2 regions of the Halomonas sp. MMH1-48 genome follow, and region 1 is predicted to be linked to the other one. Evidence: predicted binding sites of a transcription regulator. Region 1 holds the regulator's gene; the other holds the start of a gene.
What was found. Region 1 encodes sigma-54, which starts transcription at its own class of promoters, with help from an activator protein. Its sites were predicted from a motif close to TGGCACNNNNNTTGCTNT; they were not measured.
Positions count from the first base shown of each region.

Region 1 (7,500 bases):
GACGCTCACCACGGATGAGGCCATCGACCTGGCCCTTCGCTGCGAGCAGGCTGGACGCAGCGCGGAGGGGATTCATCAGTCGGAGGGTGCGTCACTCTCCAGCGGCGAGGGTGTCCGTGTTTATGCCAACAGCCACGGATTTTTGGGCACTCAAAAAGGCAGCAATCACTCGCTCTCATGCATGCTGATCGCCCAGGACGATCAGGGTATGCAGCGCGACTATGATTACACCGCCGCACGTAATCCACACCATTTACGCAGCCCGGAAGAGGTCGGTCGAGAAGCGGCAACTCGCACGCTTCGCCGACTGGGTGCGCGTCGGCCACCGACCGGTACCTTTCCGGTGCTGTTCGACCCTACGCTAGCCAGCGGCCTGATCGGTCATCTAATGAGCGCCTTGGCAGGCGGTGCGCTATACCGAGAAGCCTCTTTTCTGTGTGACCGTCTGGGAACGCCGCTTTTCCCCGAGTGGTTTGGCTTGGAAGAGCGACCCATGGAAGTGGGGGCGACGGCGAGCTCGCCGTTCGATGCCGAGGGGGTGCAAACCCGTAATAATCGATTCATCGATCGGGGGCAGGTTGCCAGCTACATGCTTTCTGCTTATAGCGCACGGCGTTTAGGTATGCACTCGACTGGAAATGCAGGTGGCGCGCGCAATTTACGCCTGCTGGCTCCGTTAACGCCACGAGCCGAGCTGTTGAGTCAGATGGGGCAAGGTATTTGGGTCACCGAACTCATGGGGCAGGGGGTGAACGGTGTGACCGGTGATTACTCGCGGGGAGCGGCAGGCTTTTGGATTGAAAACGGTGAAGTTCAGTACCCAATCGAGGAGTTCACGATCGCCGGTAACCTGAACAAGATGTTTGCCGGGCTGAGCGGCGTAGGGGATGACACGGATACACGGGGCAGCATTCACACGGGGAGCTGGCTGGTGGATGCGATGACCGTGGCGGGCAGCTAAGCGTACGCTGCATCGATTACTGATCTTCTTCAAACCGAGCGTCGAATAGCGCCTCGATAGCATCGAGCGCTCGTTCGGCGTCTTCCCCTTCTGCAATGACGGTGAGCTCGGTACCGCAGGGCGCGGCGAGCATGAGCAGTGACATGATATTGGCAGCATCCGCTTTTTGCTGCTTCTTGTACACATGAATCTGGGCAGAGAACTGCTGGCCACACTGAACCAGTTTGGTGGCTGCGCGGGCGTGAAGGCCGCGCTGATTGGTAAGGGTCAACGTTCTTTCGGGCACTCTGGTTCCTTTTTGCCGAGTGGGGTTTTAGGGAGGGCTCAGGGAGTACTGGGCGTCGCCGCCGTATGTTGGGTTGTCGGCGTTTCGCTGAGCGTGTACTGCAGCCCTAGCTCGCGATGCCTCAACTGCACTTCCCCTGTTTGTTTGACGAGCCGCTGTGCAAGCTGCTCGATCATATAAACGGACCGGTGTTGGCCGCCCGTGCAGCCAATGGCCACGGTCATATAGCTGCGATGGCTATTTTGATAAGCTGGTAGCCACTTCTCCAGCCACGTTTCAATATCGCTTGCCATGGCCTCTACCACGGGGTAGCCGCTCAAGAAGTCGATGATGTTGGCGTCGCGACCGGTATATTGGCGCAGAGTAGGGTCCCAATAAGGATTGGGCAAGCAGCGTACGTCGAACACGAGGTCGGCATCCAGCGGAACGCCGCGTTTGTAGCCAAAGGACTCGAAGGTGAGCGTCAGTTGATGCTGGCGCTGATGAGCTACTTGGTCGGTAATGCGGCGTCGCAGATCGTGTACGGAGAGTCGAGACGTATCGATCAATAAATCGGCGAGGTCGCGAATGTCATTCAGCGTCTCTTCTTCTTTGTTGATCGCTTCTTCCAGCGTCATGTCGCTATCACGGGTGAGGGGATGACGACGGCGGGTGGCCGAGTAACGCTCCAGCAAAATACGCGCATCGGTTGTCAGGTAGATCACCTGAAAACGAATTTCCCGGTGGCGCAATTCTTCAAGTAGCGCTGGCAGACGCTCCAGCGCAGTAGGTAAGTTGCGTGCGTCGATACTGACGGCAATCCGGGTGCGCTCACCCTGGGCGCGCAACTCGTCGATAAGCGAGCCCAACAGCATGGCAGGCAAGTTATCGATCGCGTAATAGCCAAGATCTTCCAGCGCTTGTAAGGCGATAGACTTACCGGAACCTGAACGGCCGCTAATGATCACCAGTTGCATAGCGTCTCTCTTGGCGTTTGAGCGTAAGAAGTAAAGACAAATTGAAGGAGTAGATCTGTTACGCAGCCTGTTCGCGTATCTTGGCCGTTATCAGCGTCAACAGTTCTTTTTGACTGCCTGCTTTGCGCAGCTGTTGGCGAGTATCGGCGTCGTTCATGATCGTCGCGACTTGTCCGAGCAAAGCAAGGTGCGTGTCATCGGCTTCTTCAGGCACCAGCAAAACGAACACGAGATCGACCGGGTCCCCATCGATGGCATCGAAATCGACGGGTTCCGCCAGTTTCAAAAAGCCAGCAATGGGGGCACTGCAGTGCGGGCTTCTTGCGTGGGGAATGGCAACACCGTTGCCAATCCCCGTGCTGCCAAGACGCTCGCGCCCAATCAAACGACTGAACACTTCTTGGCTGTCAAGGCTGGGCGTGTTTTGGGCGATAAAGGTGCTGAAAAACTCCAGCACCCGCTTTTTGCTGCCCCCGGGTACGTCATAAAGCACGCGCTCCGGGGGGAGAATGGTTTCCAACGTCATTGAGTTAACGCACGCCTGCGCCTTGAGCGCGAGCTTGTGCTTTTTCCTTGTGTTTGACGAGTTGACGATCGATTTTGTCCGCAAGGGCATCGATGGCGGCATACATATCGTTATCGAGTGCCTCGGCATGAAGGTCAGCACCGGCGGCATGTAGCGTGCACGCTGCCTGCTGGCGCTCCTTTTCGACAGATAAGGTCACTTGTACCGTGGTGATATTGTCGTAGTGTCGTTCGACGCGTTCCAGCTTTTCGTTAACGTAGTCACGCAAGGCGTCAGTCAGTTCAACGTGATGACCAGTGATGTTTACTTGCATTGACGTGCTCCTTATCCATCGGGCTGTACTTCGATTGTAACCCTTTTTACGCTATTGCAAAGCCCTTGCGGTGAGTTTGTCACGACCAAGCGTTTAACTAGCGTAAACGGCGGCGCTCGCTCGAAGAGGGAATGCCCATCGACTCGCGATATTTCGCGACGGTACGTCGTGCCACGCTTATTCCGCCCTCTTCGAGAAGCGTCACCAAGCGACTATCGGAGAGCGGTTTGCCTGAGGGCTCCTCTTGAATGAGCTTTTTGATACGTGCGCGAATGGCCGTGCTCGAGTGGCTGTCGCCGCCGTCTTGGCCACTGACTTGACTGGAGAAAAAGTATTTCAACTCGAACACGCCACGCGGTGTATGAATGAACTTCTGTGTCGTCACGCGGGAAATGGTCGACTCATGCATCTCTACGGCTTCGGCGATGTCGGCCAAGATCAGCGGCTTCATGGCCTCTTCGCCGTGCTCTAGAAAGCCAATTTGGCGAGCGATGATTTCACGCCCCACGCGCAGCAAGGTGTCATTGCGGCTAGAGAGGCTTTTGATCAGCCAGCGCGCTTCTTGAAGGTGCTCTTTCAAGAACTGGTTGTCCTGGCTCTTGTCGGCGCGTTTGATCAAGCTGGCGTAGTCGGGTTGGATGCGTAGCCGTGGAAGAGCGTCCGGGTTGAGCTCTAAATGCCAGCCTTCGTTGTCATGGCGCACGACCAGATCGGGAGTGATGTAGCTATCGTCGGTCACGCCGTAGGCGCTGCCGGGTCGGGGGTCGAGGCTGCGAATTAATCGAATGACGTCATCCAACTGCTCATCGTCCAGGCTCAAACGGCGCTTGAGGAGGCGCATATCGTCTTTGCCTAGCGCCTCCAAAAACTGTCGTACCAGCCGTTTGGCTGGCATCAATAGCGGGGTGTCTTCCGGCAACGCAGCAAGTTGAAGCATCAGACATTCGCGCAGGTCGCGAGCGAATACGCCGGTCGGCTCGAACTGCTGCAAGCGCAGTAGGGTATTTTCCACTTCCCGTTGGCTCAAGCCGTCATGACCTTGTGCTTTGAGCCCTTCACGAATGTCGTTGAGCGGCTGGGTAAGATAACCATTGGCGTCCAGCGCATCGATCAGGCTCTCCGCAATTGCATATTCCCGTGAGCTGACATCGGTCATGGCCAGTTGCCACAGCAAATGGCCATGAAGGCTTTGGCCAGCGGCTTGGCGCTCGAAGTCGGGTCCTTCGCTACCACCGCTCAGACTGCCCATGTCTTGGTAGGTGTCCGACCAGTCGCTGTCGACGGAGAGTTCGTTGGGAATGCTGTCAGACCACTCGGCCTCTTGCGGCTCGCTGACTGCCTGCTCTCCAAACTCGTCCTCTTGCTCGAGCATAGGGTTGGCGTCAAGCGCTTGCTGAATTTCTTGACGGAGGTCCAGCGTAGAGAGCTGCAGCAGGGCAATGGCCTGTTGCAGCTGGGGTGTCATGGTCAGCTGTGTGCCGATACGCAATTGGAGAGAAGCTTTCATGACCATCTGAGAACCACTCGTTAATCAGAAAGCTCCACCCTAGAGCGAGTTATGGCTACGTGCAAGTGCAATAAGCATGCCACTAAAAGAAAAGTTTGGTCAGGCCTCGGTTTAGAGCCGGAAATCAGCGCCCAGATAGACGTCGCGAACCTTTTGGTTATTGAGAATCTCCTGGGCGTTCCCACTGGCGATGATGTGGCCATCGCCAACGATGTAGGCGATATCGCAAATATCCAGGGTTTCACGCACGTTGTGGTCGGTGATCAAGACGCCGATGTGGCGTTTTTTGAGTGCACGGATAATGGTTTTGATTTCGCCGACCGAAATAGGGTCGACCCCGGCAAAGGGTTCGTCGAGTAGAATGAACGCGGGCTCGGTGGCCAGCGACCGCGCGATCTCTACTCGACGGCGCTCGCCTCCTGAGAGGCTCATGCCTAGGTTGTCACGAATATGGGTGATATGAAAATCTTCGAGCAGTGACTCCAGGCGAGCTTCTCTGGCACTGCGATCGAGCGTTTTGCGCGTCTCGAGGATGGCCATGATGTTATCGGCTACCGAGAGCTTGCGAAAAATCGAGGCCTCTTGGGGAAGATACCCAATGCCTGCCATGGCGCGTTCGTGCATGGGCGCGTGGGTCAAATCCAGATCGTCGATACCCACATTGCCCGCATCGGATTTGACCAGTCCGACGATCATGTAAAACGAGGTGGTTTTACCGGCTCCATTGGGGCCCAACAGTCCAACGACACTGCCCTGGGCGATTTCCAGGTTGATGTCCTTGACGACGCGGCGGCGTTTGTAGCTCTTCGCTAGGTGGTGGGCGTAGAGCGTTTTGACAGGTGCGGAATCTGCAGACGTTGATGCTGCCACGTGTGGGCGCTCCCTATTGTTCCGGCTGAAGGGTCATGCGAATGCGCTGGTTGTCGCTACCGTTCACGTCGGAGCGAGCTTGCACCACTTCCTGGTCGATGAAGTACTCCAGGCGGCCCCCTTGAAAGCGGTCGCCTTGCTGGGTCAGTTCGGCTCGGTCGATCAGCTCCACGCGGCGTTCGGCGACGTGATAGATGATGCGCCGCGCCCAACCTTCCATGGGGGTCTCCTGGTCGTCGAGACGATTGCGCAAGTAGGCACGCTCACCCGTGGCAATGGCTTGAGAAAGTTCCCCTGCATCATTGCGCTGAATCTCGACGCGTTCGCCGCGCAATTGCATTTCGCCTTGACGAATATCCACGTTACCTGAGTAAACTGCGGTGCCCGCGCGCTGGTCGAGGTCCAGGCGGTCGGCTTCTACTTCGATGGGTGCTTGGCTTTGCGCCATGGCAGCCGTCGCCAGCGGTAGCGTTAAAGCAAAGAGGGTGGTGCGGAGAGAGGCATTCATCGCGACTCCTAGGGGGTACGAGTGGCCGGCGGATGCACGCCGCGCACGTTGTTGGTCAGGCGGACCTGGCTGTCATCCAGCCAAACGTCCATGCGGGAAGCTTCCATACGCTGAGGGGGCTGCTGCAACAGCACGGGCGTAGTGCTCCAGGCGTGGCGGGTCACGCCATCGTAGTTGAGTTGCTGTGTATCGAGCTGCCAACCCTCTTCAGGCGCGAGCAGCCGGGCAGACCCGCGCAGCGTCAAGGCCTGAGTATCGGTATTCAGGGTGCCGGTATCCGCGGTCGCCAACCACTCCCGCTGTTCGCTATCGAACAGCGTAGCACGTGGCGACACGACATCTGTCATGGCCGTTTGAGGTGTATGCACTAGCCGGGGAGTGACCAGCGACTGCTGAATCGCCCCCGATTCCCCAAATAGGGTGATTTCGGCATTCTCTAATACATGACCTGGCTCCTGAGCGCGCGCTTGCTCGTCGATATCTCGCTCTTGGGCGCTGCGCGGGTCGAGCCAAACCAAAAGCATGCCCAGGACGACGACCAGTGCCGTTACCCAAACTCGTTTTCTGAGCTTTACGCCCATCATGAGTGCCTGTGAAGATAGGTGTCGAGTACGGCATCCCAATGCCCTTGGGAGGTGAGCAGCGTATCGCAAATTTCACGCACCGCGCCGTGCCCGCCCAACCGTTCGGTGATCCAATCGGCGTGGGTATGCATATAATCGGGTGCATTGGGGACCGTGATGCCAACGCCTGCGCGCTTGATGGGTGCCAAGTCTGGCAGGTCGTCCCCGCAGTAAGCGACTTGTTCGAGCGTAATATCCAGCCGCTGGCAGAGGGCTCTCAGGGTCGTGAGTTTGTCTTCGCAGCCTTGATGCACATGGCTGATACCTAGTGCCGCAGCGCGCTGGCTGACCATCGGCGAATCGCGGCCGGTGATGAGCGCCACATGAATGCCAACGCGTTTGAGCAGTTTCAAGCCATGCCCATCCTGAGTGTGAAACGCTTTGATCTCGATGCCGTCGGCTTGAAAGTAGAGTCGGCCGTCCGTCAAAACGCCATCTACGTCTAGCGCAAGTAGTTTTACGCGGCGGAGCCGGTCGAGTAGTGCATCGGGTAGGGCCATATAGCCTCCTTAACATCCATGGCAAAAAGCGTTATCACGCAGTTAAATCACACCGCTGGCCAGTAAGTCATGCATATGTAGCGCGCCGATGGGACGCTGTTGCTCGTCGACGACGGCCAGCGCGGTTATCCGGCTATCTTCCATAATACGTACCGCTTCGGCTGCTAGCACGTCAGGACCGATGCGTTTGCCTGGGCGCGTCATGACGTCGTCGACTCGCACATCGCGCAAGTCATGAAATTGGTCCAATGTGCGTCTCAGGTCACCGTCGGTATATACACCTGCCAAACGGCCTTCGCTATCGATGACGCAGGTGAACCCAAGCCCTTGGCGTGTGATCTCTAAAAGCGCATCGCGTAGCGGGCTACCCAATGCAACCTGAGGCAGCCGCGTGCCGTCGTGCATGAGATCGCGGACTCGCAGTAGCAGCCGCTTGCCGAGGCTTCCGCC
Region 1 is NZ_JAKRFL010000001.1:411,475-418,974, reverse strand. It holds gene pmbA (metalloprotease PmbA) at 1-961, shown strand, start outside; gene MHM37_RS02010 (HPr family phosphocarrier protein) at 978-1,247, opposite strand; gene rapZ (RNase adapter RapZ) at 1,286-2,203, opposite strand; gene ptsN (PTS IIA-like nitrogen regulatory protein PtsN) at 2,262-2,729, opposite strand; gene raiA (ribosome-associated translation inhibitor RaiA) at 2,734-3,042, opposite strand; gene MHM37_RS01990 (RNA polymerase factor sigma-54) at 3,140-4,555, opposite strand; gene lptB (LPS export ABC transporter ATP-binding protein) at 4,661-5,419, opposite strand; gene lptA (lipopolysaccharide transport periplasmic protein LptA) at 5,433-5,927, opposite strand; gene lptC (LPS export ABC transporter periplasmic protein LptC) at 5,936-6,508, opposite strand; gene MHM37_RS01970 (HAD hydrolase family protein) at 6,508-7,050, opposite strand; gene MHM37_RS01965 (KpsF/GutQ family sugar-phosphate isomerase) at 7,093-7,500, opposite strand, start outside.

Region 2 (7,500 bases), on a different contig from region 1:
TATGACAAGCAAGTACCGCCAGGTTTTCTATGGCAGCGAGTGAAATACGTCATGCTGCCCTATTTAACGTACGGGTTCATCTATTCCACTGCCCAGTGGTGGCAACTGGCGGGCAGCGACAGCGCCGTGAATGTTTGGGAGAACGCAAAAGCCTACTTTATTTATGCGGGCTGGCATGGCTATTTTTTGATCATCGCCATGCAGTTCTATGCCGCTTATTGGGCCTTTACTCGTTGGCAGCTATGGCGCTTGCATCCGGTTCCTTGGCTATGGGGAGCTTGCTTGATGAGTATGGCATATTGGGGGTTGGCGTATGCGTTGGCTATTGAGCCGCCGGGTTATTTGCTTTGGGTGGCTCCGTTGGGTTGGATCTATCTGTTCTTCTTGGCGCTAGTGCTGGTGCGCTATTACCCCTTAACGCCTTCTAGCCAGTTGATCGAACGGCCCGTTTGGCTACAAACTCTCTCGCAACCACGTTGGCTCTTGTTGTTCGTTGGCTTGATCGTGCTGGCCACGTTCGAGTATCGGCTGTCGTTCTCCTCGAAAGAGGTGTGGGTCATTCCCTTTTTTGTGCTGTTCACGCTGGCATTGATGCGTGGCTTAAAAGGGCGTAAAGCGCCTGGATGGGTGCGCTATATCAATGCTTACTCGTTTGGTATTTATCTAGCGCATCCTATGTTTTTTACGCTCACCGATACGCTAGTGGGCATTTCTACGCTGCCCCTGGCGGTTTATGCGCTGTTGCTCATCATGGTGGGTAGTGTGGGATCGATTCTGCTCAACAAAGTAGCCAATACCACCACATTGGGTGCCATGTTGCTGGGTAAGCGTTTAAAAATATGAACGGTTCGACGGGTTGGTGAGCTGGCAGGTTGGCGTTAAGAGTCAAAGAGGGGCAGGCGCTAAGAGGAGGTGGGTGAGCGGCTTTGTGGCGAGCCTCGAGCAAGCCCAAGCGACTCGCCGCTTAGCGTTTTTAAACGCGTAGGGCAAGCGTATAGGCGCTGTAAAAAGTCGAGCAGTGCTGGCTCATCGAGCTCTGGATCGAAGCCTCCGATTCGCTCCAACCACGCACGGCGAATGGCAATGTAGGGGGGAACGGTCACCGCCGAGCTGAGAAAGTGCAGCAACAGACGTTCCGAAAAGCGGGGAGTGGCGGCGTTGATGAGCAGCGCATCCGTCGCCGTGTCTAGCTGTGGATAGAGTAGGTACCAAAGCTGCGCCGCCATGGGTTCTTTATGCAGCGCAATCAGCAGCCAGTCTGCCTGGCTAATATACGCCGCTTGGTTGAGGCGTGCACCTAGGGTATGGGCAGGTGTCACCAAGCCGTGCGCGTGGTAACGCTTTTCGAGATCGGTGAGCCGTTCATCCGAGTGAGCACAGGTCACGATAATGGGTAGGGCATGGTCAGCAAGACCGGATTGGCGAATCGAGCGCAGGTGGCGGGGTAGCAAAGCTCCTGTCACTGAAGCATCAACGATAAAGCAGACCGTACCCATGCACGCGGCTTCCTTTTGTTATGAAAGCATCTCTGTTTGTAATTGATTGTAGATGTGGGTTTCTTTACGTAGCAAGAGAAAGTTTTTTAACGAAAAAAACAGTGAGGCTGGCGAGTTATTCATTTTGGTGCGTCTTGAGTGTTATTTGCACCAAATGCGTGCAAGGAAATGACGGTCTAGGCGTTTGAAAAAGCAATTGCCACTCCCTTGCTGCATTAAGACGCATGGGATGAGTCATTTTTCATATTTTAAAACAAAGAGTTGTTGATATTTTTTTCCATTATGGTGCAGAGTTGGCATGCTCTGTGCTTGTAAGCCATAGGTAGTTTCATCAGCGGCTATTGAAGCGTAGGCAGACGCCTCCAGGCGTGCTACAACGATAGCCGGTCTGAAATGATCGCTGGGCGGTTTGTTATCCATCGTCGAACAAACGTTGAGCGAACAAAAAAGACAAACGCGCCACATGCAGCCGCGTGTTGAACGATTTGTTGAATAACACCTTTATCGATCGCTTACAGTTACACGCTTTAAGCCACGCTCATACCGGAGGACACTATGTCAGCCAAGACTCTCGCGCTAATCGAAGAACATGATGTTAAGTGGGTAGATCTGCGTTTCACCGACACGCGCGGTAAAGAGCAGCACGTCACCGTACCGGCACGCGACGTGAACGAAGAGTTTTTTGAAAACGGCCAGATGTTCGATGGTTCTTCCATCAACGGCTGGAAGGGCATCAACGAGTCTGACATGATCCTGCGTCCGGAAGACGGTACCGCCTTCCTCGACCCCTTCACCGAAGATGCCACACTGATTCTGCGTTGCGACATCATCGAGCCGGCCACTATGCAGGGCTACGATCGCGACCCGCGCTCCATCGCCAAGCGCGCCGAAGCCTACCTGCAGTCGACTGGCCTGGGTGACACTGCCTTCTTCGGTCCGGAGCCGGAATTCTTCATCTTCGATGAGGTGCACTGGAAAGCCGACATTCAAGGCGCCATGTACAAAATCACCTCTGACGAAGGCGCATGGGCGACCAGCAACCAGGTAGAAGGCGGCAACTTGGGCCACCGTCCGCGCGTGAAAGGCGGCTACTTCCCGGTACCCCCGGTCGACAGCTTCCACGATATCCGTGGTGCGATGTGTAACACCCTGGAAGCGATCGGTCAGACCGTCGAAGTTCACCACCACGAAGTGGCGAACGCCGGTCAGAACGAAATCGGCGTGAAGTTCAACACGCTGGTGAAGAAAGCCGACGAAGTTCAGGAAATGAAGTACGTGATCCACAACGTGGCGCACGCTTATGGCAAGACCGCGACCTTCATGCCGAAGCCGCTGGTGGGCGACAACGGCTCGGGCATGCACGTCCACCAGTCGTTCTGGAAAGATGGCCAGAACCAGTTCGCTGGCGACGAGTACGCGGGCCTGTCCGAAATGGCGCTGTACTACATTGGCGGTATCATCAAGCACGCTCGCGCGCTGAACGCCTTCACCAACGCCTCTACCAACTCGTACAAGCGTCTGGTGCCGGGTTTCGAAGCGCCGGTCATGCTGGCCTACAGCGCCCGTAACCGTTCTGCGTCCATCCGTATTCCGTACACCGCTAGCCCGAAAGGCAAGCGTGTCGAGACGCGCTTCCCCGACCCGACCGCCAACCCCTACCTGGCGTTCGCGGCGATGCTGATGGCGGGTATCGACGGTATCAAGAACAAGATCCATCCTGGCGATGCCATGGACAAGAACCTGTACGACCTGCCGCCCGAGGAAGGCAAGTCCGTCCCGACCGTGGCCAACAGCCTGGATCAAGCCCTGGAAGCGCTCGACGCTGACCGTGCGTTCTTGACCGAAGGCGGCGTGTTCACCGACGACATGATCGATGCCTACATCGAACTGAAGATGGAAGACGTCGAGCGTATTCGCATGACGACTCACCCGATCGAGTTCGACATGTACTACAGCTGCTAAGATCACCCTTGAGGTGTCGTTAGCCTGAAAACCCCGCCTCGGCGGGGTTTTTTCGTTGAGGCGAGGAAAGGAAAAGAAAAGGGAGGAAGACGTCATGATCCGTCGCTGGCACGTGCGCTATGCAAGAGGATTATCCACAGGTGCTGCGCTGCTATTGGGGCTGTGGGTAAGCGCGGCGCTGGGGCAAACGGTGTATCGCGTGGTGGACGCCCAGGGCAAGGTGACGTTTACCGACAACCCAGAACGTGGCGGTGAAGCCGTCACGTTGGCACCGCTGCCCAGCGTGACGACGGTGCGCTCTGCCCCACCTGACAGCCGAACCCCGGGCCGCACTCAGAGCCATCCCGGGCAACCGTTTATGCCTTATGACCGCTTTACCATCGTCAACCCGGCAAACAGCAGCGCCGTTCGGGGCGGCATGACGCCCGTGGAAGTGCAGGTGGTGCCGCCACTGCGGGACGACCACCAAATTCAACTGAGGGTGAATGGCGAACTGAGCCAATCCGCCCTGCATAGCGACGCCTTCTGGCTGGCGGGGTTACCTGTGGGAGCGCACCATATTCATGCGGAGTTGTTGGATAGCCAGGGCCGTGTGCAGCACCGCACCGATCCGGTGACTATTTTTATCACTGACTAATCGAGTGCACTATAATGGTGCAATGAGGCGGTGGGCTAGGCGGCTCATTGCGCTATTAAGGCTCGTCATCTCCCCGCTATCTGCCCACAAGCCGTGCATGCCGTCGCTTGCGCCGAATTGGCGCGCTTTTTGCAGATCCTCTCGCATACCTCTTTTGATGGATCAGTGCCATGTGTATTGATCGAAGCGACGTTTCAGGACACGCCATGTATCAGCGCTTGCTCGAACACCTCACCACAGCAGTCCTGTTGCTCGACGGTGAACTCCGCGTTCGCTGGATGAACCCGGCGGCGGAAGCGCTGCTGGCCGTGAGCTTTAGCCGCGTGCAGGGGATCAGCCTCGATACGCTGTTGGGCGGAGACGAGAGCATCGACGACGTACTGGCCAAAGCACGCGATGCGTTTCATCCCTATACACAGCGTGAAGCGCGTATCACGTCGCTCAATAGCGAGCCGCTGACCGTCGATTATACCGTGACACCGCTGTCGGCCGACGAGCTGCTGTTGGAAGTCGAGCCGCGGGATCGGTTGATGCAAATCTCCCGAGAGGAGGCCCTTACCACCCGCCAAGAAACCATCAAAGTGCTGGCGCGGGGGTTGGCCCACGAGGTGAAAAATCCGCTAGGGGGCATTCGCGGTGCCGCGCAGCTGTTAGAGCGAGATTTGGATGACCCGGCCCTGCGCGAGTTTACCCATATCATCGTGGAAGAGGTTGACCGCTTGCGTGACTTGGTCGACTCCATGCTAGGGCCGAACCGTATCGTCAAGCATGAGCCGGTCAACATTCATAAAGTGTTGGAGCGCGTAAGGGCGCTGCTGATCGCCGAGCATCCTCAGGTGGTCGTCAGCCGCGACTATGACCCGAGCCTACCGGACCTGTCCGGTGATGAGGCGCAGATGATCCAAGCAGTGCTCAACGTGGCCCGCAACGCGGTGCAAGCCATGAGCGATGCAGGTACGCCCGCGCCCGAACTGACACTGCGTACCCGTGCGCGCCGCCAATTCACTTTGGGAGCCGAGCGGCACCGCCTGGTGAGCGAAGTCGGCATCATCGATAACGGTCCTGGCATCCCCGAGTCGCTACGCGACACCCTTTTTTACCCGATGGTCTCCGGCCGCGCAGAAGGGAGCGGTCTGGGGCTATCGATTGCCCAGTCAATACTGCACCAACATCAAGGATTGATCGAATGCGACTCTCGTCCCGGACACACCGAATTTCGTTTACTGATTCCATTGGTCATTAATTGCACCGGAGAAGCGTCATGACTGAGGCGACACGTACCGATGTTGCACGAGTGGTTATTGTCGATGATGACCGCGCTATCCGCTGGGTATTGGAGCGCGCTCTGGCGCAACCCGATCTGGAGGTCGAGTGTATCGAGCGTGCCGATACGGCGCTCGCACGCTTGCTGGAGAGCCCGCCGGATGTGCTGGTCACCGATATCCGTATGCCGGGCATCGACGGGTTGGATTTAATGGCACGGGTGCGTGATGCCCATCCGGATTTGCCTGTGATCGTCATGACCGCGCACTCCGATCTCGACAGCGCTGTCGCCTCCTATCAAGGCGGGGCATTCGAGTACTTGCCCAAGCCGTTCGATGTGGATGAAGCGCTCGCGCTGGTGCGCCGGGCCGTGGCCCATGCGCGTGAACGGCAGCGGCCGGTGAGTGTGCCGGAAGGTCTTAGCGCCGAGATCATCGGTGAAGCGCCGGCTATGCAAGAGGTCTTCCGGGCGATTGGACGGCTCTCCCATTCGCATATCACGGTACTGATCAACGGTGAGTCGGGTACGGGCAAGGAGCGCGTGGCCCAGGCGCTGCATCAGCATAGTCCGCGCTCGGGAAAGCCGTTCATTGCCTTGAATATGGCGGCGATTCCGCGCGATTTGATCGAATCAGAACTGTTCGGCCACGAGAAAGGCGCGTTTACTGGTGCTGCGCAGCAGCGCCAGGGGCGTTTCGAGCAGGCCAATGGCGGCACGCTGTTTCTCGATGAGATCGGCGACATGCCCGCAGAAACGCAAACCCGCCTACTGCGCGTGCTGGCCGATGGCGAGTTTTATCGGGTGGGCGGGCATACGCCGGTGAACGTCGATGTACGGATCATCGCGGCAACGCACCAGAACCTTGAATCACTCGTCGACGATGGGCGCTTTCGTGAAGACTTGTTTCACCGCCTGAACGTGATTCGTGTCCATCTTCCGCGTTTGGCCGAGCGGCGCGAGGATATCCCACGCCTCACCCGGCACTTTTTGGCCGAAGCCGCCAAGGAGTTGTCCACCGACATTAAAGTATTGACCCCCGAAGCAGAAGCGCATCTGACCCGCCTGCCGTGGCCCGGTAACGTCCGTCAGCTCGAGAACATTTGCCGATGGCTAACGGTGATGGCTTCCGGTCGGGAGATTCTGGTCGAAGATTTGCCTCCGGAGCTACGCACCGTCGGCACGTCAGAGAGCAGCGTCCATGGCGACTGGCGCTCGGCGTTCCGTGATTGGGCCGATCATGCGCTGGCCGAAGGGCATACCCATTTGCTAGAAGAGGCCGTTCCTGACTTCGAGCGCATTTTGATCGAGACGGCGCTCAAGCACACCGGCGGGCGTAAAGGCGAAGCCGCCGAGCTGCTGGGCTGGGGGCGCAACACCTTGACACGCAAGCTTAAAACGCTGCTGCCTGCGTTGGCGGATGACGCCTAATTCGTGGGCTCGTGGGTAAGGGCTGGAGGTAGAACAAAGACGGCATCGGCAAGCGCGGGGTCTGGGAGGCGGCACTCTGCCTGATCCCACGGCAGTAGGCTGAGGGTGTGTCGAATCCCCATCCCTTCGAGCTGGTGCTCTACGCCGTGGCCATAGGTGACGTGACCAAGGCCCATTAAGCCAACGGCTAACGCACCCTCTTTGACGGCGCCTGCAAGCCCGTGGGCCATGGCGGTATCCCAGGTGAGCTGCGCTTGGGTGAAGCGGGCTAGCATGGCAGGGTCCCCTTGCCCCATGCCATGCTGCTCGAATACCTCGGTCAAACGCTGCTGATAGGCTGAACTGGCGGGTAGTGGGGTAGGAATCCCGTAGCGCTGGTCAGCGGGGACACGATCAAAGCCTTCTTGAACGAGCCGTTGGCGCAATTCTGGCGTGATGTTGAGAGCCACCAGCGGAATCGCTTGCAGTCGCGCGAAGTGAAGAATGGGCAAGTAGAGCTCGGCATCGAATCCCCACGCGTCATCCCAGCGGCTGTCGGCCAGCAGCTCTGTCTCGGTCAGCTCGCCCGCTACCCAGCGGTCTAACACCGGCTGAGCGCTTCTTGGCAGCATCTCCAAGCCAACCACCATATCTTCGCGGAGAGCATGTAGCCCTGCGAGCGTGTGCAGCTGCCAGCGGTGATGATCCTCGACGTCGTGCTGTTCGCCCAGTAG
Region 2 is NZ_JAKRFL010000007.1:155,782-163,281, forward strand. It holds gene MHM37_RS09050 (acyltransferase) at 1-843, shown strand, start outside; gene MHM37_RS09055 (hypothetical protein) at 903-1,496, opposite strand; gene MHM37_RS09060 (hypothetical protein) at 1,731-1,916, opposite strand; gene glnA (glutamate--ammonia ligase) at 2,052-3,458, shown strand; gene MHM37_RS09070 (DUF4124 domain-containing protein) at 3,553-4,095, shown strand; gene glnL (nitrogen regulation protein NR(II)) at 4,302-5,360, shown strand; gene ntrC (nitrogen regulation protein NR(I)) at 5,357-6,787, shown strand; gene MHM37_RS09085 (ChaN family lipoprotein) at 6,784-7,500, opposite strand, start outside.
Region 2: the regulator sigma-54 is predicted to act here: its motif matches at 4,214-4,231, upstream of glnL (nitrogen regulation protein NR(II)).